2 regions of the Variovorax sp. Soil_C_26 genome follow, and region 1 is predicted to be linked to the other one. Evidence: predicted binding sites of a transcription regulator. Region 1 holds the regulator's gene; the other holds the start of a gene.
The links. The regulator NrdR, encoded in region 1, represses ribonucleotide reductase genes. The targets are predictions, from matches to a motif close to CACNANATNTNGTG.
Positions count from the first base shown of each region.

Region 2: a site for NrdR is predicted at 1,752-1,765, ahead of AC3A6G_RS23535 (ribonucleoside-diphosphate reductase subunit alpha). Genes of this name have one in related genera too.

Region 1 covers NZ_JBDGJC010000013.1:93,725-104,973, forward strand. Annotated here, with positions in the region: gene AC3A6G_RS25080 (DUF349 domain-containing protein) at 1-2,354, opposite strand, end outside; gene AC3A6G_RS25085 (DUF748 domain-containing protein) at 2,552-6,379, opposite strand; gene AC3A6G_RS25090 (transglycosylase SLT domain-containing protein) at 6,950-7,804, shown strand; ZMP/ZTP riboswitch at 7,845-7,972, shown strand; gene glyA (serine hydroxymethyltransferase) at 8,014-9,258, shown strand; gene nrdR (transcriptional regulator NrdR) at 9,283-9,726, shown strand; gene AC3A6G_RS25105 (type IV pilin protein) at 9,775-10,239, opposite strand; gene AC3A6G_RS25110 (pilus assembly protein) at 10,257-11,249, opposite strand, start outside.
Region 2 covers NZ_JBDGJC010000011.1:5,134-16,382, forward strand. Annotated here, with positions in the region: gene AC3A6G_RS23525 (sigma-54-dependent transcriptional regulator) at 1-898, shown strand, start outside; gene ampD (1,6-anhydro-N-acetylmuramyl-L-alanine amidase AmpD) at 885-1,499, shown strand; gene AC3A6G_RS23535 (ribonucleoside-diphosphate reductase subunit alpha) at 1,849-4,767, shown strand; gene AC3A6G_RS23540 (ribonucleotide-diphosphate reductase subunit beta) at 4,947-6,122, shown strand; gene AC3A6G_RS23545 (histone H1-like DNA-binding protein) at 6,323-6,865, shown strand; gene AC3A6G_RS23550 (carbohydrate kinase family protein) at 6,948-7,850, opposite strand; gene AC3A6G_RS23555 (zinc-ribbon and DUF3426 domain-containing protein) at 7,926-9,266, opposite strand; gene prmA (50S ribosomal protein L11 methyltransferase) at 9,310-10,194, opposite strand; gene accC (acetyl-CoA carboxylase biotin carboxylase subunit) at 10,214-11,249, opposite strand, start outside.

The DNA of each region.
Region 1 (11,249 bases):
CCGCGGGCATCGCCGCGCGGCGGTGCGCCGCGGTCGCCCGGGCGGCCTGGACCACCAGGACCCGGCCGGCCGCCATCGCGACGGTCGCCAAACCGGCCGCCGGCGCCGCGACCCGCGGGCGCGGCCGCCTCGTTCCTGCGGCTGCCGGGACGGTCGTCGCCGCGCATCGCCACGACCGGCTTGGGCGCCGGCTTCGGTGGCGCCTTGGCTTCTTCGGAACCGGCGGGCTCGGCACCTTCTTCGCGCGCTTCGCTGTCGGCGCGCGCGGAACTGTCGGCACCTTCGGCCGGTGCAACAAGATCGCCGCCGGCGGTCGGCGCGGCTGCCGCCGGCGTGCCCGGCTGGGCCTCGGCATCGCTGGGTGCGGGCGCCTGCTCGGCGCTTTCGCCGAATTCGGCCGCGGCCTGGCCGGGCGCGACCTGTTCGGTGGCGCCGACCGACGGACCGTCGGCGGACGCTGCGGCCGCGGGCTTCGCAGCCGGTGCCGGCGCGGGGGCCGGCGGTGGCGCCTCACCGCGCAGCGCGGCTTCGAGACGCGCGATGGCCGCGCGGATCTTCTGGGCGTCGCCCTCGGCATTGGCGGCGTCGAGCGCCTTGGAAGCCTCGAGCACGTGGCGGTCGTGCTCGCTCATCGCGGCGGAGGCCTTTTCGCGCTCGGCGGTCTTGCGGTTGAAGGCGTCGTCGATCGGCGCGCGGAACGCATCCCAGAGCTTCTGCTCGTGGCGGCGGTCGAGCGGCACGCTTTGGGCTTCCGCCTGCCAGCGCTGCTGCAGCGCCTTGACGGCATCGATGCGCAGCATGGGCTGGGCACCGAGCTCGGTGGCCTCGGCGATCATGGCCTGGCGCCGGTCGATGCTGGCCTTCTGCGCCGCCTCGATCGGCGCACGCGCCGCACCGAAGGCCTCGTTCCACTGCGGCTGCAGTTCGGCGAAGACCTTCTCGCCGACATGCCCGCCATCGCGCCAGCGGTCGGCGAACTGATGCAGCGCGCGGTTGTGCGCCTTCAGGTCTGTGGGTTCGGCATTGGCTGCCGCCCAGGCACGCACCTCCTCGATCAGGGCAACGCGGTGGGCACGATGTTCGGCCGCATCGGCGCGCACCTTTTCGAGCCAGGCTTCGACCACCTTGTGGGCTTCGTTGCACGCTTCGTCGAAGCGCTTCCAGAGCGCATGGTTCGGTACGCCGCCTTGGTCGGCCTGCTTCCACTGGTCGCGCAGCGAGCGCAGCGTTTCCTGCATCTTGCGGCCGCCGAGCGCCTGGCCTTCGGGGCGCTTGAGCAGGCCTTCGGCCTTGGCGACAAGGTCTTCGCGCACCTTGTCGGCGCTCCAGCGCTGCCAGCCTTCGAGTTCGCCGGCCGCCACCAGCGCCGCATGCACGCGCGCTTCGAGCGGCGCATCGACCAGCTTGCCGTGCTCCTTGAGCACCGCACGCAGTGCGGCGGCAGCGCCGGCGCTGGCCTTGCCGTGGCCTTCGGCCGTTTCCTGCTCCAGCTTGACGAGCGCAGCCTGCACGGCCTCCTGGGCGGCGGCACGCACGGCCGGATCGACCTTGGGTGCCGCGGGCTTGGCAGGCGCCGCCTTCGGCGCCACCACCTCGCCGCGGGCGGCGCGAAGTTCGTCGGCCCACACGGGCACCGGCGGCAGCGGCGCTGCTGCATCTCCGGCCGCGGCCTGCGCCTGCGCCAGTGCCGCGTGGAACGCGTCGGACACCACGAGCAACTGGGCCTTCGACGATTCGAGCTGCGGCGCAAAGCGCGCGTCGAGACTGTTCCAGTTGGGGTCGGCCGTGATCTCGCCGGCCTGCTGCTGCCAATGGGCCACGTCGTTGCGCAGCGACTCCTCGGCGGCCTGGGCGTCCTGCCAGCCCTTGGTCGACAGCACCTCGAAGCGCTGGGCGAGCAGCACTGCGGCCTCGCGATGCACCTGCGCGCGATGCTGCAGGTCTTCGATGCCCTTCACACGGTCGGCCAGTTGCACCTTGAACCCGGCGAGCGGTTCGCGCGACAGGGGTGCGCCGGCCTTGGCGGCATCGCGCTGCCAGGCCAGTGCATCGGCGATGTTGAGCTTGGGCTGGGCCAGCAGCGCTTCTGCTTTTTGCGCCCATTCGGCCGCGATGGCCTCCTGGCCCTTGGCGCGCTTGAGCTCGTCGAGCTTTTCGCGCAGCAGGCGGGCCGCGCCCTTGTCGCGGCCGCTCAGCTCCTTGAAGACCTCCTGCATCTGCTCGGGCGCGGGATTGCCCGCGAGCCATTCGCGGATGCGCGCAGCGCGCTCGCCGGAAGTCGGCGCGGTGAAGGCGCCGCCGGTGAGCGTGTCGAGGGCTTGGAGGTCGTTGGGCTTGGAAGAAGTAGAGGTCACTTGCGCGAGTCGTTGTCTGAAGAGAGAAAGCGAAGGCGCCGGCAAAGGCCGGCGCACGCGACATTTTCACCCACTTGGGGGCGCGGCGTTGAATTCCACGGCGCAACTGAAGCTAAAAGACGCTGGAATCGTGGCGCGCTGCCCGCATATGGGCTGGCTGCGACCGAAACCCTCGGCCGGCCAGCGTTGCACTGTTTCTACCTCATGGCCAGATCGAGTTCAGCGCCGGGCTTCCAATCGGCGCCACTCGCCTTGGTCTTGACGGCGCCCAGGAACAGCCGCTCGCTCGCAAGCTTCTGTGCCAGCAGGTAGTCGCGCACGACGGCGCCGCGCTCCACGGCGAGTTGCCGGATCGACTCCTCGTCGACCGGGATGCTCGCGAGCAGCAGGTCTTCCATCTCCTTGACCGGCAGGTCCCGGGTCAGGCCGACCATGTTGCGCGGCTTGGTGATGTCGGCACGCTTGTAGACGGCCGCCAGCAGTTCGGGGTATTCGGCGTCGGTGACGGGCGGCACTTCGGTGCCCGCCTGCCCGCCGCGCACCGCGATGCGTCGCTTCTCGGCCTGCGCGAGCTGGCGCAGGCGCTGGCGCTGGTAGGCATCGCGTTCGCGCTCCAGGCTCGCGGTGCCGACCACCGTCATCTGCAGCGTGGGACGCTCGGTCAGCGCCTTGGCGACCTTGTCGAGGCTCTGTCTGGCGCTGTCGCCGAGCACCGCGCTGCCGGGCTCGAAGGCAATGGTGCTCGATTCGCCGCTGCCGCCGCCGAGCCCGCCGGTCAGCAGGCTGAACGGCGAAGTCACCGCCTTGACGATGAGGTTGACCACTGCCTTGAAGATCAGCGGGCCGATGCTGAACTGCGGATCGTTGAGCGAGCCGCTGAGCGGCAAGTCGACGTCGATCACGCCGTTGCGGTCGGCCAGCAGGGCCACCGCGAGCCGCACCGGCAGGCTGTTCGGCGCGCCTTCGACGGCGTCGCCGAACTGCAGCTGATTGAGCACCAGCTTGTTGCTGGCCGTGAGCTGCCCGTCGGGCGCCACCTTGTAGTTGACGTCCATGCTCATCTTGCCTCGATTGATCCCATGGCCGGCGTAGCGCACCGCGTACGGTGACAGCGGCGCCAGGTCGAGATCGCGCATCTTGGCGGTGATGTCGAGTTCGAGCGGCTTGGCGAGCGGGTTGAGCTTGCCGGTGATCTCGAGCGCGGCGGTCTGCTGCGCCTTGCCGCGCAGTTCGAGGGCGGCGAGCGCGGGGCGTCCGCCCTCGCCCTTCGGCGGGTCGGACGAAAAGGCGCTGAGCCGGCCGGTCAGCTCGCTCAGGTCGGCCGAGTAATTGGGCTTGACGAACAGGTCGGTGAAGTCGATCTTGCCATTCACCAGGCTCATCGGGCCGAAGTTGATGACCGGCTTGGGCCCGGTGTCGGCCTCGGCCTGCGCAACGGCAGCGGGCGGCGCTGCCGGCGCGGGCGTGGGGCTGCCGCCCACCATGGCTTCGGCCGACAGCGGCGCGCCGCCCGCACGCGGCTGCTGCGGCTGGGGCTGCGTGGGGCCGCGCGTCGTGGTCGTGGTGCCGCCCAGGCTGCGACGGGTTTCGGCCGCGGCCGCGGTCGCGGCGTTCGCCTCGGCCTCGCCCTTCTTGGTGAGGCTCAACAGGTTCAGCTGGCCGTTCGGATCGACGATCACACGGGCGAAGAAGTCGGTGAGCGTGGTCTCGCGCACATCCACCGTGGGTGCGGCCTTGGGCGCCAGGCCCACCTGCAAGCCGCGCAAGCTCAAGGTCTTCCAGCTCAGCAGCTGGTTGTTGTTGCGGTCGAACCCCGGCGACTGTGTGAGCGAGGTGCTGTTGGCGCGGAAATCGTCGAGGGCCGTGTCGCCGGCCAGCTTGAGGCTCATGCCGGCAGGCGCGCTCGAATAGCTCACAGTGCCACGGTAGCTCAGGAAGGCCCGGCGGATATCGACGTTCAGCGCGTCGGCGTAGTACGCCTTGAACGCATGCGCCGGGAACGAACCCACTTCGAGCCGGCCTTCGGCGGCCAGCGGCTTGAGCACGACGTGGCCCTTGTAGTCGAAGCGGCCCGGATCGGCCCGGCGTCCCGAACCGATGCGCCCCGACACCTGGAGCGGCGACTTGACGGCCGTCTCGGGCGCGAGCTTCTGCGCCTGCAGCTTGAAGGCGGTGATCTCGACCGCAACTGGCGTGGCGCTGGCCTTGTCGGCATAGGAGAGCGTGCCGTTGTCGACCGCCAGGGTGCCGATGGTCAGCGCCCAGGGCTTGGTGTTGGCGCCTGCCGGCGCCGCGCCGGGGCCGCTGCCGGCCGGCTTGGGCGCAGCCACCTTGGCCGGCGCGCCAGCGGCGCCGCCCGCGGGCGCCTTGAGCCAGCGCTCGAACATCCAGCGGCTTTCGCTGTCGCGCTCGACGCGAACCTTGGGATTGGTGGCCGTGAACGAGGCGATGTTCAGCGTGTGCCGGGTCATGTCGACCTCGGCGTCGACCAGCTCGAAGCGGCCGACGCTCGCGAGCGCGGTCTTCTGCTGTGTGAGCGCCAGGCCATCTGCCGCCAGGCGCCGCGCCTTGAACTTGAGTTCGGGCGCGGCCCATGCCACGTCGATCTGGCCACTGAGCTTGCCGTCGAGCGTGGGCTCCAGGCTTTGCGCGAGGTACGGCGCCGCGAGCGACAGCGGCAAGGCCTCGACCTCGGTCTGGACATTCGCGGCCTTGTCGGTCGCATCGCCCTTGAACCGGAGCGTGGCGCCGGCCACCGCCGTGCTGCCGCTGAACTGGGCCGGCTTTTCCATCGGCCATGTGATGCCGGCAAGCTCGATGCCGAGCGCCGTGGCCTGGATCGCCGCCGCAGGCTGCACCGTCTCGTCGCGCCAGCCGATCCGGCCGCCGCTCAATGCCACCTTGTCGACCTGGACCCGGAGCTTCGGCTTCGGGGGTGCCTTGCCGTCCGGCGCGCTCGCCGCCGGGGCCGGCACAGCCGCCACCTTCTCGGGCGCACCGCCCGCGGGATCGGTCGCGAGCAGGTTGAGCCGGCCCTGTGCGTCGCGGGCCACCGCGAGCTGCGGCCCCGCCAGCGCGACTTCGCTCAGGTGGAACACCGATTCGAGCGGACGCACATCGGCCAGCGCGAGCTTGAGCGAATCGAAAGCCAGCAGGTCGCGCCCCCGCGCATCGCCGAGCTTCGCGCCATGCGCTTCGACCGTGCCCGTGATCTTGAGTCCGGCCGTCTCGGCGCGCGCGAAATCGATCTTCAGGTCCGCGTCGAGGGTGCCCGCCTGCAGTTGCACCGGCACGCCGGCCGGGATGTAGCCCAGGTACGGCACCAGGTCGAGCCCCTTGAACTGCACGTGCGCGTCGGTCTTGCGGCTTTCGGCGAACGGCGTGGTGAGTGCGGCCGAATCGAACTGGCTGCCGTTGAGCGAGAAAGCGAGCTTGGGTTCGGTGTCGACGTCGCGCTGGGAGGCCAGGTTGCTCAGGAACGGCACCTTGAGAACGAAATCGCGCAACTCATGCTTGCGCTTGACCGTCTGGTCGTCGAAGTCCACCGCACCGTCGGTGATCGAGATGTTGTAGATCGCGAAGCGCGCGGGCTCCGCGTCAGGGTCCGGCTGCGGGCCGGCGGCGAGCTTCTGGAGGATGTCGTCGATGTCATACCGGCCATCCGCCAGATGCGTGAGCAGGATGGCCGGGGCCTCGACCGTGACGGCGTCAATCACCGGCGCCAGGCGGATGATCGATTGCAGCTCCGCGTCGGCATAGATGCGCTTGATCGCCACCTGCGGCCGGCTGCCGTCCGCCGTGGCGATGCGCAGGTCGTTCAGCGTGACTTCGAGCGTCCAGGGCTTGAAGTCGATCTTGCCGACGGTGACCTGGCGCCCCAGCTCCTCGCTCGCGATCTTCTGCAACTGGCTCTTGGCGATCGGCGGCACCGCGAGCCAGGCAACGGCCCAGAGCCCCAGCACAACCAGCAAGGCGACGATCCCGCGTCGCAACCATTTGTTTTGTTTGAGCGAAGCTGCATCCATCGCGGGAGTGTGCCGCAAAGAAGCGCTGGACCAGAAGCAAGAAAGCCCGGCAACGCGACGTTATGTCTTGTTACCGGGCTTGATGGCGGGCATAAGACCCATGCCATCTTTTCGCGCAACAGGAAGACAAATGGTTCCTGCCGAGCTGGCAGCAAGAGATTGCCGCCTTGGATCCTCCGTCGTTCGAGCCCAACTTGCACAGGGCCGTTCGACTTCGGAAAGCCGCCTGACAAATCAGGCAGGTCCAGATTAGGCGCCTCGCGCCGGCAATGCAACGCCTCTTTATCAGGGTTTTCCCCAAGGCATTGTTTAAACTTGTAATGGCATAAGAATGCAAGTTCATATGCTTGACCGGGTATTTAGCCACGATAGAATCCCGCCTGCTCCTGGCTGTCCATCCAGCAGGAGGTCCCTGGATCCGCCGCCGAATTCCCCCGGCTTGATCAGGCCGCCGCGCTCCCACCCACATCTTCCCTCCTCGCGCGGAGCCTGGTTCGTACCAATCAAGCGCCGCCGCCTCCTTCCATCGCCTCGGCGCTGAGAACAGGTGCCGCATAGAAAGGAAGAGCGATGAACAAGGCGTTTGATGCCACAGCCCGCGGGCTACGGACTTTTCTGTCCGACGTGGCAGACGGCTTTTTTGAAATCACCCACAACGGGTTCGCACTGGTCGGGCTGGCCATCGTGTTCGCGGTGCTCGCGCTCGCGGCACGACCCGACCTGCGCCAGACCGGCGAGGAGCAGCTCATGGGCTGGCTGCAGTCACGCAAGCCACCGCCCGAAGCCACCGACCTCGACGCCTCCGCGATCGTGCGCACCACGGCGGCGAGTCCGGATGACCTGCCCAAGCAGCAGGCAGCGGTAGCCTTCTGGCTCAGCAAGAAGTACCGCGTCGCACCGGAGCCGCTGAGCGTGCTGGTCGCCGAGGCCTATCACCTCGGCAGCCGCACCAAGCTCGACCCGACGCTGATCCTCGCCATCATGGCGATCGAATCGAGCTTCAATCCCTTTGCCCAGAGCCATGTGGGCGCGCAGGGGCTGATGCAGGTCATGACACGCGTGCACGGCGAAAAGTACGAGAGCGCGGGCGGCACGCTCACCGCCTTCGACCCCGTGACCAACATGCGCGTGGGCGTGAAGGTGCTGCAGGAGTGCATTGCGCGCGCCGGTTCCGTCGAAGGCGGCCTGCGCCATTACGTCGGTGCCGCCAACCTCGACGACGACGGCGGCTATGCCAGCAAGGTGCTCGCCGAGCGCGACCGGCTGCTGCAGGTGGCCAATGGCCGCGGCCTCCCGACCATCGTCGTCCCGCCGGTCGTGCGGGCGCAGGCCATCCCGGTTGCGGCGCCGCCCAAGACCGAACAGCCCGCCGATCCTGCGGCAGCGGACGGCCAGAAGGTCGCGCTGCTCTTCGGCGTTTCCTGAGTCCTTCGGCATCGGCAAAAACGCCGGGTGCGCTACACTTGGCGCCGTACGCGACTGGCGATAGGCGCAGCATCCTCACCGGTGCCCCGCGCTGACGTGGAATACCACTGGGAAGCGTGCCGCCTGGCATCCGATACAGGCGTTCAGCCGTTCGCCTGGGCAGCCCTTGTTTGGTTGAAGAACAAGGACCTCGTCTTCAAAGGACTGCCATGTACCAACGCAACATTCTGGTCGAACAGACCGATCCCGAGATCTGGGCCGCCATCCAGGCCGAGACCGCGCGCCAAGAACACCACATCGAGCTGATCGCAAGCGAGAACTACGCTTCGCCGGCCGTCATGGCCGCCCAGGGCTCGCAGCTCACCAACAAATACGCCGAAGGCTACCCGGGCAAGCGCTACTACGGCGGCTGCGAGCACGTCGACGTGGCCGAGCAACTGGCCATCGACCGCATCAAGCAGATCTTCGGTGCCGACGCCGCCAACGTGCAGCCGCATTGCGGCGCCTCGGCCAACGAGGCCGTGATGCTCGCCTTCCTGAAGCCCGGCGACACCATCATGGGCATGAGCCTGGCCGAAGGCGGCCACCTCACCCACGGCATGCCGCTGAACATGAGCGGCAAGTGGTTCAACGTGGTGAGCTACGGCCTGAACGACAAGGAAGAAATCGACTACGACGCGATGGAGCGCAAGGCGCACGAGCACATGCCCAAGCTCATCATCGCGGGTGCCTCGGCCTATTCGCTGCGCATCGACTTCGAGCGCTTCGCGAAGGTGGCCAAGGACGTCGGCGCGATCTTCATGGTCGACATCGCCCACTATGCAGGCCTCGTGGCTGCGGGCGTGTACCCCAACCCGGTGCCCCATGCCGACGTGGTGACCTCCACCACCCACAAGAGCCTGCGCGGCCCGCGCGGCGGCATCATTTTGATGAAGGCGCAGCACGAAAAGGCCATCAACAGCGCCATCTTCCCCGGCCTGCAGGGCGGCCCGCTCATGCACGTGATCGCCGCCAAGGCGGTGGCGTTCAAGGAAGCGATGGCGCCGGAGTTCAAGGCGTACCAGCAGCAGGTGGTCACCAACGCGCGCATCGTGGCCGAAACGCTCACCGCGCGCGGCCTGCGCATCGTGAGCGGCCGCACCGAGAGCCACGTGATGCTCGTCGACCTGCGCGCCAAGGGCATCACCGGCAAGGAAGCCGAAGCCGTGCTGGGCGCCGCCCACATGACGATCAACAAGAACGCGATCCCCAACGACCCCGAGAAGCCGATGGTGACGAGCGGCGTGCGCATCGGCACCCCGGCCATGACCACGCGCGGCTTCAAGGACGAGGAGGCCCGCCTCACCGCGAACCTGGTGGCCGACGTGCTCGAGAACCCCCGCGACACCGCCCACATCGACGCGGTGCGTGCCAAGGTGCACGCGCTAACGAGCCGCTTCCCTGTCTACCGCTGAACGTCATCGGCAAGCGGTGGCCGCATGAAATGCCCTTTTTGCGGTCATCTGGAAACGCAGGTCGTCGAGACCCGCGTCTCGGAAGACGCCGACTTCGTCCGCAGGCGCCGCCAATGCAGTGCCTGCGACAAGCGCTTCACCACCTACGAGCGACCGGACGTCAACTTTCCGGTCGTCGTCAAGAAAGACGGCAGCCGCGCCGATTTCGATTCGTCCAAGGTGCGGGCCTCGATGATGCTCGCGCTGCGCAAGCGGCCGGTGAGCATCGAGCAGATCGACAACGCTCTCCTGCGCATCGAACAGAAGCTGCTCGCGAGCGGCCTGCGGGAAATCGACTCGACCAAGGTCGGCGAACTCGTGATGCGCGAACTCAAGAAGCTCGACAAGGTCGCCTACGTGCGATTTGCATCGGTGTACCGCAGCTTCGAGGACGTGGACGAGTTCAGGCAGCTGCTGCGGGATATCTGAGAGGCTGAGGCTGGCCCGCGGAGGGCGGTGCCAGCCCGCGTTGCCGCATCAGCGGTTCCAGCACGACTGCACCACATCGCTCGAGGCATCGGTGCTGTCGTTGGCCAGCTTCACGCCTTGTTGGTTGACGGTGAGCGTGCCGCATTCGTCGTTGGCCGAGACGCCCTGCGGAACGGCCCGCAGCGTGTAGGTGGTGGCGGTTCTGCCGTCGACATAGCCGATGCTGTAGCTCGCAGTGCCCGACGAAGGGGACTGTGCCAAGCCCGCAGGCAGGTCCACGTCAACGGGCGGATATCGGCCATTGGCCGACATGTAGCGTTCGGTCCATTGCGCCGCCTGCAGCAGTTGCTGCTTCGCATCGGCGCGCTTGGCGCGCAGCACGTAGCGTGAATAGCTCGGGTAGGCGATGGCCGCGAGGATGGCGATCACCGCCACGACGATCATGAGTTCGATGAGGGTGAAACCCCGCGAGCAGGAGTTCGCAAGGATCCAATGCCTGGTCTTCTTGTTCATGGGCAGATCCACGCTCATCAATATGACGAGAACAGGCTGCGCCAGCCGAAGCGGCGTACTGCGTCTGGCCGCTTCACGTCCGTGCAATCTCCTGCTGCGTTGCAGATCACGTCCGCGTTCTTCCCGTCGCCGGGCGGCATGAAGCTGAGATCGTCCCGACCCGAGTAGTTTCGGTACCCGAGATAGAGGCCAGCCGCAGCAGAATCGGCATAGACGATGCCGTCAGGCGCCGAGCCACTGAAGAAGTCGATCAGTAAGGTCCAGCCGTCGTCAGGGGTGCCAGGCGTGCAATCGACGCGGTCAGCAGCAGTGCCTGGGATCGTTGTGGAGAACAATCCAACGCTGTTGCTCAGCACGTCGCCCGGATAGACGATCCGCTCCTTGCTGGTTGGCAATTCGAGATACCAGCCGCGCTTGCCGCTTTCTTCCCGATAGCGCACGCTGTTGTTTGAAACGGTGCGGAACTCGGTGCCGAACCTAGCCTCCCCCGCTTCAGTGCTCAGATCCGTGACCGTCTCGGTGTCGATGGTCTGTTGCACAAGGTCGGTCAGCGCCACAGTATCTGAAGCCGCGCCCGCCCGATCCCATATGCCGTAGAGATATTGAGCGCTGATCGTGCTTTCATCGCCCTCGGCAAACAGTTGACCCGTGCCGAATACCACCATGTAGCCGCCCATAGGATGGTCGACGACCATTGGTGCGGCTGTGATCGGTTGCGTGACGCCAGCTGCGAACAGCGGCAACTTTTTGGGGCCCGAGGCGGTCGCACTCGACTCCATCGCTTTCCAGCTGCTGCTCTCGGCCCCGCTGAGATCGAACTTCCAGAGATTGCCGAGCAGGTCACCTGCATAGACAAGGTCGATCTTGCCATCGCCATTGCGGTCCATCGGCCGCGGAGCGGACAGGCCGTTGGCGGCGCCCGCTACCTGACTGGCCGGCGCTGGAATCTTGAGGATCGATTTGTCTCCGTCGAGGTACTGAATCCAGAGAATCGCTTTCTCGTTCTTGCT
Region 2 (11,249 bases), on a different contig from region 1:
GGTCAATTGCGGCGCCATTCCCGAGAACCTGCTCGAGGCCGAATTCTTCGGCGCCCGCAAGGGCTCGTACACCGGCTCGTCGCAGGACCGCGACGGCTACTTCCAGGCCGCCCGCGGCGGCACGCTGTTCCTCGACGAGATCGGCGACCTGCCGCTCGCAATGCAGTCCAAGCTGCTGCGCGCGATCCAGGAGCGCAGCGTGCGCTCGATCGGCTCCACGCAGGAAGATGCGGTCGACGTCCGCATCGTCAGCGCCACGCACAAGGATCTGCATGCCGAGGTGCAGGCCGGGCGCTTCCGCCAGGACCTGTTCTACCGGCTCAATGTCATCGAGATCGCCGTGCCCGCGCTGCGCGAACGGCGCGAAGACCTGCCGGCGCTGTGCAAGGCGCTGCTCGCGCGCATCGCGCACGACGGCGGGCTGCCGGTGCCGCACCTCTCGGACGAACTGCTGCGCCGGCTCGCGCAGCATCCGCTTGCGGGCAACGTGCGCGAACTCGAGAACCTGCTGCACCGGGCGGTGGCGCTCAACGACGGCGACGAGCTGCATCTCGACCTGATGGGGCCGGGCCATGCGCCGGCGGAGGCAGTCGCGGCCACACCTGCCACGCCTTCCGTGGCGGCGCCCGAACAACCCGACGAGCAGACGCGCCCTGCGCCGGCGCCAATCGCCCAGCCCCGGCCGGCGCCGCCGCCCCTGCCCTCCGACCTGCAGGCCTACCTCGACCAGCAGGAGCGCGAAATCCTCGTGCGTGCGCTGCACGAGAGCGGCTTCAACCGCACCGCGGCGGCCGCACGGCTCGGCATGAGCCTGCGCCAGATCCGCTACCGCATCGCGCGGCTCGGCATCACCACGCCGAGCGGCGACGAAAGCGCCGCGAACCATGTCGACGACTGAAACGCAGGACGGCGCCGCCGCGCAGCAGCGCCTCTGGGAGGCCGGCTGGTACCGCTTCGCGCGGATGCTGCGCTCGCCGAACTTCGGGCCGCGGCCCGCGGGCGCGCAGACCGACCTCGTCGTGCTGCATTCGATCAGCCTGCCGCCGGGCGAGTACGGCGGCGAGGCCGTGCAGCAGCTCTTTGCGAACCAGCTCGACTGGGACGCGCACCCGTATTTCCAGTCGATCCGCGGGCTCGAGGTGTCGTCGCATTTCTATGTGCGGCGCAACGGCGAGCTCTGGCAGTTCGTGAGCTGCGACGACCGCGCCTGGCACGCCGGCGTGTCGACCTGGCGCGGGCGCGCCAACTGCAACGACGACTCGATCGGCATCGAGCTCGAAGGCCTCGAGGGCCAAGCGTTCGAAGAAGCCCAGTACGAAACGCTGGCCGGCCTCTGCGCCGCGATCGCACAGCAGTTTCCGATCGCGCACATCGCCGGCCACGAGCACATCGCGCCTGGCCGCAAACACGACCCGGGCGCGGGCTTCGACTGGCCGTTGTTGCGCGGTTGGCTCGGCTGGCCTGCAAAAATGTTCCCCGCGCAGGTGATGGGCCGCTAATTTTTTCAATCACGTCGCGCAACGCGATGCGCCCCGCGCGCCGCCGGACTGGGACGATATTGCAAACGCCGCATGCAGCAACCATGCGCCCTGCAAGCCCAAATCGGCCTGCAGGCCCCGTTCCACGCGGGTTGCGACACCATGAACCAATGTTCATGGGGCACAAATGGCCGTGTCACCGTGCGAGCCAAGAAACGACCCGCATGTATCCGATGGAAAACGCTACATCTAGTGGGTTGTAGCCCCCTCACACCCCAGATATAGTGTGTTCCGTCCAGCCACCTGCCCCGGCGCAATGCCCGGCCCAGACGCTGCCACCCAACAAGAATTGCCAACCGAGAGGAAGCGAATGCAAACATCCCTGAACACCCCATCGACTCCGCGCGCCGTTCCTTCCACGCCGTCGCAGCAGCCGCAAGACACGGCCGGCTCGCCGACGAGCCAGAGCCTCGCGCACTACCAGATCATTCGCCGCAACGGCGCCGTGGTGCCCTTCGAGCCGAACAAGATCGCGATCGCGATGATGAAGGCCTTCCTGGCGGTGCACGGCACCCAGGGCGCGGCCTCGGCGAGCGTGCGCGAAACGGTGGACACGCTCACGCAGGGCGTGATCCGCGCCATGGTGCGCTCGCGCCCGGGCGGCGGCACCTTCCACATCGAGGACGTGCAGGACCAGGTCGAGCTCGGCCTGATGCGCGGCGGCCACCACGAGATCGCGCGGGCCTACGTGCTCTACCGCGAGCGCCGCACGCAAGAGCGCTCCAAGCAAGGCGAACAGGAAGCCCCCGCCGCACCGACGCTGCACGTGCTGGACAACGGCGAGCGCGTTGCGCTCGACCTGAACGAGCTCAAGGGCCTGATCGAATCGGCCTGCGAAAACCTGGGCGACAGCATCACGGCCCAGCCGATCGTCGCCGAGACGATGCGCAACCTGTACGACGGCGTGCCGCTCGACGAGGTCTACAAGGCCTCGATCCTGGCCGCCCGCACGCTGATCGAGAAGGACCCCGACTACACCTTCGCGACCGCCCGCCTGCTGCTGCACACGATCTTCAAGGAAATCATCGGCCGCGAAGTCATGCCCGCCGAGCGCGCGCAGACCTACGCCGACTACTTCCCGCAGTTCATCAAGAAGGGCGTCGAGAACGAACTGCTCGACGAGAAGCTGCTCCAGTACGACCTGCCCCGCCTGGGCGCGGCGCTCAAGGCCGAGCGCGACAACCAGTTCGACTACCTCGGCCTGCAGACCCTGTACGACCGCTACTTCCTGCACGTGCGCAAGAGCCGCATCGAGCTGCCGCAGGCCTTCTTCATGCGCGTGGCCATGGGCCTCTCGCTCGGCGAAATCGACCGCGAAGCCCGCGCCATCGAGTTCTACGAAGTGCTGTCGTCGTTCGACTTCATGTCGAGCACGCCCACCCTCTTCAATGCCGGCACGCTGCGCTCGCAGCTGTCGAGCTGCTACCTGACGACCGTGCCCGACGACCTCGACGGCATCTACGAGTCGATCAAGGAAAACGCCCTGCTCTCGAAGTTCGCGGGCGGCCTGGGCAACGACTGGACCCGCGTGCGCGCGCTCGGCAGCCACATCAAGGGCACCAACGGCGAATCGCAGGGCGTGGTTCCCTTCCTCAAGGTGGTGAACGACACGGCCGTGGCCGTGAACCAGGGCGGCAAGCGCAAGGGCGCCGTCTGCACGTACCTCGAAACCTGGCACCTCGACATCGAGGAGTTCCTGGAGCTGCGCAAGAACACCGGCGACGACCGCCGCCGCACGCACGACATGAACACCGCCAACTGGATTCCCGACCTGTTCATGCGCCGCGTGATGGAAAAGGGCACCTGGACGCTGTTCTCGCCTTCCAACGTACCCGACCTGCACGACCTGTTCGGTGCCGCTTTCGAGAAGGCGTATGTCGCCTACGAAGAAAAAGCCGCGCGCGGCGAGATCAAGCCCTCGCGCACCATCCAGGCCTCCGACCTGTGGCGCAAGATGCTCACGATGCTGTTCGAGACCGGCCATCCCTGGATCACGTTCAAGGACGCCTGCAATGTTCGCTCGCCGCAGCAGCACGCCGGCGTGGTGCACTCGTCGAACCTGTGCACCGAGATCACGCTGAACACCAGCGACACCGAAACGGCCGTCTGCAACCTGGGTTCGGTGAACCTGCTGCAGCACCTGAAGGACGGCAAGGTCGACCAGGAAAAGCTCAAGAAGACGATCTCGACCGCGATGCGCATGCTCGACAACGTGATCGACATCAACTACTACGCCGTGAAGAAGGCGCGCGACTCGAACCTGCGCCACCGTCCGGTCGGCCTCGGCCTGATGGGATTCCAGGACGCGCTGTACGAACTGCGCATCCCCTACGCCTCGCAGGAAGCCGTGCAGTTCGCCGACGAATCGATGGAAGCGATCTGCTACCACGCCTACTGGGCCTCGACCGATCTGGCCCGCGAGCGCGGCAAGTACTCGAGCTACAAGGGCTCGCTGTGGGACAAGGGCATCCTGCCGATCGACTCGCTCGACCTGCTGGAGCAGGCCCGCGGCGGCTACGTCGAGGTCGACCGCTCGTCCACCCTCGACTGGGACGCGCTGCGCGCCAAGATCAAGGCCGACGGCATGCGCAACTCCAACTGCGTGGCGATCGCCCCGACCGCGACGATCTCGAACATCATCGGCGTCGACGCCTCGATCGAACCCTGCTTCGGCAATCTGTCGGTCAAGTCGAACCTGTCGGGCGAGTTCACCGTGATCAACCACTACCTGGTGCGCGACCTCAAGCGCCTGGGCCTGTGGGACGACGTGATGGTCATGGACCTGAAGCACTTCGACGGCTCGCTGCGTCCCATCGACCGCGTGCCGCAGGACGTGAAGGCGCTCTACGCCACCGCGTTCGAAGTCGAGACCACGTGGCTCGTCGAGGCCGCTGCGCGCCGCCAGAAATGGATCGACCAGGCGCAGTCGCTCAACATCTACATGGCCGGCGCATCGGGCAAGAAGCTCGACGACACCTACAAGCTCGCATGGCTGCGTGGCCTCAAGACCACCTACTACCTGCGCACGCAGAGCGCGACGCATGCCGAGAAGTCCACCGTGCAATCGGGCCGACTCAACGCAGTGTCGTCGGGCAGCAGCGATGCAGGCTCGGGCATGAGCGCACTCGAAGCCGCGGCCGCTGCAGCGAAGGCGCAGATGAGTGCGATGCCGGCCACCGACATTGCGTTCTGCGGCGTCGATGATCCGACGTGCGAAGCGTGCCAGTGACGCGTCGTTGAAATCAGCGAGGCCCATGCAGCGCGTTGCGAACCCTCAGTCGATCACGGCATCGACTGACATCGCACGATGCATGGGAGCAACATAACAACCACATAAATGGAGCGCGACGTGGGCGAGCACTTTGCAACTCACATCGTTGCTCCGATAATTGAGCATTGGATTTTTCTATGTTGACCTGGGACGAAGAAGTCAAGCCCTCCTTGCCAAAGGATATGCAACAAGGATTGCAGCAGTACCAACCATCGACCAGCGGCGTGTCCGCGGGCCGAGCGGTGGATGCTCCGACTTCGTCTTCTGCCCTGCAGCCTGCAGCACCCGTTGCCACGCAGCGCGTCAAGGCTTCCGACAAGCGCATCATCAACGGCCAGACCGACGTCAACCAGCTGGTGCCGTTCAAGTACAAGTGGGCCTGGGAAAAATACCTCGCCACCTGCGCCAACCACTGGATGCCGCAGGAAGTGAACATGACGCGCGACATCGCGTTGTGGAAAGACCCGAACGGCCTGACCGAAGACGAGCGTCGCATCGTCAAGCGCAACCTCGGCTTCTTCGTGACCGCCGACTCGCTGGCCGCGAACAACATTGTGCTGGGCACCTACCGCCACATCACGGCCCCCGAATGCCGCCAGTTCCTGCTGCGCCAGGCCTTCGAGGAAGCGATCCACACGCACGCGTACCAGTACATCGTCGAGTCGCTCGGCCTCGACGAGAGCGAGATCTTCAACGCCTACAACGAAGTGCAGTCGATCCGCGAGAAGGACCAGTTCCTGCTCCCGTTCATCGAAGCCATCAGCGACCCGCACTTCAAGACCGGCACGCACGAAACCGACCAGACGCTGCTCAAGTCGCTGATCGTGTTCGCCTGCCTGATGGAAGGCCTCTTCTTCTACGTCGGCTTCACGCAGATCCTTGCGCTGGGCCGCCAGAACAAGATGACCGGCGCCGCCGAGCAGTACCAGTACATCCTGCGCGACGAATCGATGCACTGCAATTTCGGCATCGACCTGATCAACCAGCTCAAGCTCGAGAACCCCGGCCTCTGGACCGCCGAGTTCAAGGCCGAGATCAAGGCGCTGTTCCTCAAGGCCGTCGAGCTCGAATACAAATACGCCGAAGACACCATGCCGCGCGGTGTGCTCGGCATGAATGCCTCCATGTTCAAGGGCTACCTGCGGTACATCGCCAACCGGCGTGCACAGCAGATCGGCCTCGAAACGCTCTTCCCGAACGAGGAAAACCCGTTCCCCTGGATGAGCGAAATGATTGACCTGAAGAAAGAACGCAATTTCTTCGAGACCCGCGTCATCGAATACCAGTCGGGCGGCGCGCTCTCGTGGGATTGAAGCTTTCCGACAACAAGAATCGATGAATTCAAGAATTGCCCATGCCACCGACCGCGCCAAAGAGCGCGGCATGGACGAGGGCTCAGGTGTTCATGGTGCTGGAGCTCAGACTCCAACCCCATGGATCACTTTGCGCTACCAACGTGCGCGGAGTGCTTCAATAGGTTGATTTTTTCAACTTGATCAAGGAGAAAACAGAAATGGCAACTGCAAAAAAAGCGCCGGCTAAGAAAGCCGCAGCAAAGAAGGCTCCGGCCAAGAAGGTCGCAGCGAAGAAGGCTCCGGCCAAGAAGGTAGCGGCGAAGAAAGTAGCGGCGAAGAAGGCTCCGGCCAAGAAGGTCGCTGCCAAGAAGGTCGCCGCCAAGAAGGCGCCTGCGAAGAAGGTAGCAGCCAAGAAGGCAGCACCGGCGAAGAAGGCCGCAGCCAAGAAGGCAGCACCGGCCAAGAAGGCCGCTGCGAAGAAGGCGCCTGCCAAGAAGGCGGCTGCAAAGAAGGCGCCGGCGAAGAAGGCCGCTGCCAAGAAGGCCCCTGCGAAGAAGGCCGCCGCCAAGAAGGCGCCTGCGAAAAAGGCTGCGGCCAAGAAAGCCGCGAAAAAGCCCGCTGCCAAGCCTGCCGCTGCGGCCAAGAAGCCGGCTGCAAAGAAGGCCGCCAAGGCAGCGCCCGCTGCGGCGCCTGCGCCTGCTGCGCAGACCACGCTGAACCCGCAGGCAGCCTGGCCGTTTCCGACGGCCAGCAAGCCCTGAGTTCTTTCAGCGGCCTTGAAGGCAAAAGCCCGGCACCTCACGGTGTCGGGCTTTTTTCATGGTGCGCCGGGAAAGGACCGGATCAGAGGCCCAGCGCCTTGCGGTCGACCTGGTAGTTCTGCGGTCCGCGCTGGGCGATCTTGAGCGCGCCGACGCGGTTGCCGAGCGCCGCACACTGCGCGAGCGGCCATTCCTTCTCGAGCCCGAACAGCAGCGCGCCGCGCCATGCATCGCCGCAGCCCGTGGGCTCGACCACGGCCGTCGGCGTCACGCCCGGCACATGCTCGCGCTCGCCATCGGTCCAGACCTCGCAGCCTTCGGCGGCCAGCGTGACGACAAGGCCACGCACATGCTTCGAGATATCGGCCAGGCTCCAGCCGGTGCGCTGCGACAGCATCTTGCCTTCGTAGTCGTTGACCACGACCCAGCTCGCCAGCGCAATGAAGCGCCGGAGCGCCTCGCCGTCGAACATGGGCAGGCCCTGGCCCGGATCGAATACGAACGGAATGCCGGCCGCAGCAAACTGCTCCGCATGCTGCAGCATCGCCTCGCGGCCATCGGGCGCGATGATGCCGACCCGGATGTCCTCGCGCGCGCTGACCTTCGTGAGGTGCGCCTGCTGCATCGCGCCGGGATGGAAGGCCGTGATCTGGTTGTTGTCGACGTCGTTCATGATCATCGCCTGCGCGGTGAAGGTGTCGTCGAGCTGACGTACGAACTCGGTGCTGATGCCCAGCGAGCGCATGCGCTCGAGGTAGTCGGCGCCATCGCTGCCGAGCGTGGCCATGGGCAGCGCCGTGCCGCCGAGCGCATTGAGGCTGTAGGCGATGTTGCCGGCGCAGCCGCCGAAGTCGCGCCGGAGGCCGGGCACCAGGAACGACACATTGAGGATGTGCAACTGGTCCGGAAGGATCTGGTCGGCGAACCGGCCCTCGAAGGTCATGATGGTGTCGAACGCGAGGGAACCGCAAATCACTGCTGCCATGGGTGAGCCCGTTGAATGAGAGAGAAGAAGGAAGGTGGATCGAAGAAGAAGAATAAAACGCGCGTGCGGACCTGCTCAAGGGTAGAACGCTTCCACGCGGTAGCCCGCGATCGGCGGCAACGTCGTGCCTTCGGGCGCCGACAGGCTCAGCGGCAGCGATGCCGCATGGTCGGTGCGCGCCGCAAGCACCGCGGGCGCGCCGTAGTCGGCCGCAGTGAGCACGCGGCGCACCACGGCGCGCTCCTGCGTGTCGAGCAGCGAAAGTTCGATGGCCGGCATGGCGAGCGGCACGGCGGCGCCATTGCGCAAGGTGAAGCTGAGCCGGTAGTCGCCGCCGCCGGACTTCTCGCGCGTGAACGCGGCGCCTTCGATCACGATGTCGCCGATCCGGCGCAGCGCCGTGAGTTCGCAACCGCTCCAGCGGCACAGCGCGGCGAGCGCCGGCCGCAGGCCCGGCTGGCGCGCGACGATCGCATCGCGCTCGTGGCGCAGCACCTGCGCGGCGAGCAGCAGCACGGCCAGCACCACCAGCAGCCAGAACGACCGCCGCACGGCCGGGCGCTGCCAGATCGGCGAGGGCTGGCGCTTGGTGCGCTCGTTCTCGAAGAGCGCGAGCGGTTCGGAATCGGGTGCATCGTCGGTGCGAAACGGCCGCGGTGCGGATGCATCAAGCTCGGGTTCGCTCGCCTGGCGCACCATCGACGAAGTCGTCGCCAGTTTGTCGGCCGAGCGTTCTTCTTCGCGCTCCCGGGCATGCGCGATCCCGTCCGACTTGATGCGCGTCCGCCGCAAGACCTTGTCCAGCTGAGCCCGGTCACGGTCGGCGGAAGGCTCATGCGCTTCTTCCTCGTCGCCGCGGGCCGACTCGGCGAGCTCGCGCGCCTCGAGGCGCAGCGCGGGCAAGGGCAGCGGCGGCGGCGGTGCTGGAGATGTCGCCGGCGCCGCCGCGAGGTCCAGGTCGATGTTCGGAAAGGGCGGTAGCGAACTCGGCGGCGGCCGCCATTCGGATTCGGGTGTGTTGACTTCGAAGTCCGACCACAGCGCGTCGGGGGCGATACCGTGCGCTGGAAGTGAAACCGCGGGCGCGGTCACCTCGGCTTCGTCATCGGTTTCAACTTCGTCATCGGCTTCGGGCGTCGCCGCTGGCGGCGTCTCGCGGCCCTCCGCTTCGTCGTCGACGAACTCGGGCTCCTCCCGCTCGGCATGCGAAGGCGCTGTCGGCATGGGTGCGGCCGCTACCGCCGCGGGCGACGGTGCGACGGCCGCTGGCCCGTCCGCCATCTCGTGCAGTTCGAGCGTGGCGTCGAACACATGGCTGCAGCGGCCACAGCGCACCCAGCCATCGGAGATGCGAAGCTGGTCGCGCACCACCTTGAAGGTGGTGGTGCAGGAAGGGCAGCGCGTGGCAAGGCTCATGACGGGGCGATTGTAGGGTTGCCCCTTCGCCGCGGACGCGCTGTCAGCAGCGCGCCGTCATGAGGATCCAGCCGTCCTCGCTGTCGCTGACCTCGAGCCCGGCGTAGGGCGCGTAGGCCTCCTTGAGCTCGTCGGCCTGGCGCTCGAGGATGCCGGCCAACACCAGCGATCCGCCCGCCGCCACATGGCCGCGCAGCAGCGGCGCGAGCAGCTTGAGCGGCGTGGCGAGGATGTTCGCGAGCACCACGTCGTACAGGCCCTTGGCCGCATCGGGCAGGCCGGCCTTGAGTTGCACGCGGTTGGCCTCGGCATTGAGCAGCGTCGACGACACCGCGGCTTCGTCGATGTCGACGGCAACGATGTCGCGCGCGCCGAACTTCGCGGTGCCGATCGCGAGGATGCCCGAACCGCAGCCGTAGTCGAGCACGCGCCGACCCGCGAAGGAGCCCTGCCCCGCGATCCAGCGCAGGCACATGCGCGTGGTGGGATGGGTGCCGGTGCCGAATGCAAGCCCCGGATCGAGCCGGATCACCTGCCGCGCCTGCGCGGGCGGCTCGTGCCAGGTCGGCACGATCCAGAACTCGGGCGTGATCTCGACCGGCGCGAACTGCGACTGCGTCAGCCGCACCCAATCCTGCTCGGGCACCGGCGCCACGCCGAGCATGGCGCAGCCTTCGAAGAAGTCCTGCAGCGCGAGCACCGACGCGGCTTCCTTGGCGGCGGCCTCGTCGGGGAACAGCGCAATCACGCGCGAGCGCAGCCAGCCTTCCTTGGGCGGCGGCATGCCGGGCTCGCCGAACAGCGCCTGCTCGGCATCGGTCTGCGCGTCGGCGTCTTCGACCGAGACGCTCAGCGCATCGAGCGCCTCGAGCGCATCGCCAAGCAACTCGACCTTGTCTTCCGGCGCCATCAGGCGAAGTTCGAACATGGCGTCGGGCAGTGGTGGCTCAGCGCTTGTGCGCTGCGAGCCACTCTTCGAGGTAGTGGATGTTGGTGCCGCCGCTCATGAACTTGGCATCGACCATCAGCTCGCGGTGCAGCGGGATGTTGGTCTGGATGCCTTCGATCACGGTTTCATTGAGCGCGGTGCGCATGCGCGCCATGGCCTGCTCGCGCGTGTCGCCGTAGACGATGATCTTGCCGATCATCGAATCGTAGTTCGGCGGCACGAAGTAGTTGGTGTACGCATGCGAATCGACGCGCACACCAGGACCGCCGGGCGGATGCCACATCGTGATGCGACCCGGCGAGGGCGTGAACTTCCAGGCGTCCTCGGCATTGATGCGGCATTCGATGGCATGGCCGCGCATCTCGATCTGGCGCTGCGTGAACGGCAGCTTCTCGCCCGCCGCCACCATGATCTGCGTCTTCACGATGTCGATGCCGGTCGTGGCCTCGGTCACCGGATGCTCCACCTGCACGCGGGTGTTCATCTCGATGAAGTAGAACTCGCCGTTCTCGTAGAGGAACTCGAAGGTGCCGGCGCCACGGTAGCCGATCTTCTTGCAGGCTGCCGCGCAACGCTCGCCGATCTTCTCGATCAGCTTGCGCGGAATGCCCGGCGCGGGCGACTCCTCGATCACCTTCTGGTGGCGCCGCTGCATGGAGCAGTCGCGTTCGCCGAGGTAGACCGCGTTCTTGTGCTTGTCAGCCAGCACCTGGATCTCGATGTGGCGCGGGTTCTGGAGAAACTTCTCCATGTAGACGGCCGGATTGCTGAACGCGGCGCCCGCCTCGGCCTTGGTCATCTGGATCGCATTGACCAGCGCCGCCTCGGTGTGCACCACGCGCATGCCACGGCCACCGCCGCCGCCTGCCGCCTTGATGATCACCGGGTAGCCGATGGCCCGCGCGATGCGCTTGTTGGTGGCCGCGTCGTCGGACAGCTCGCCTTCGGAGCCGGGCACGCAAGGCACGCCGGCCTTGATCATGGTCTGCTTGGCCGAGACCTTGTCGCCCATCGTGCGGATGTTGTCGGGCGTC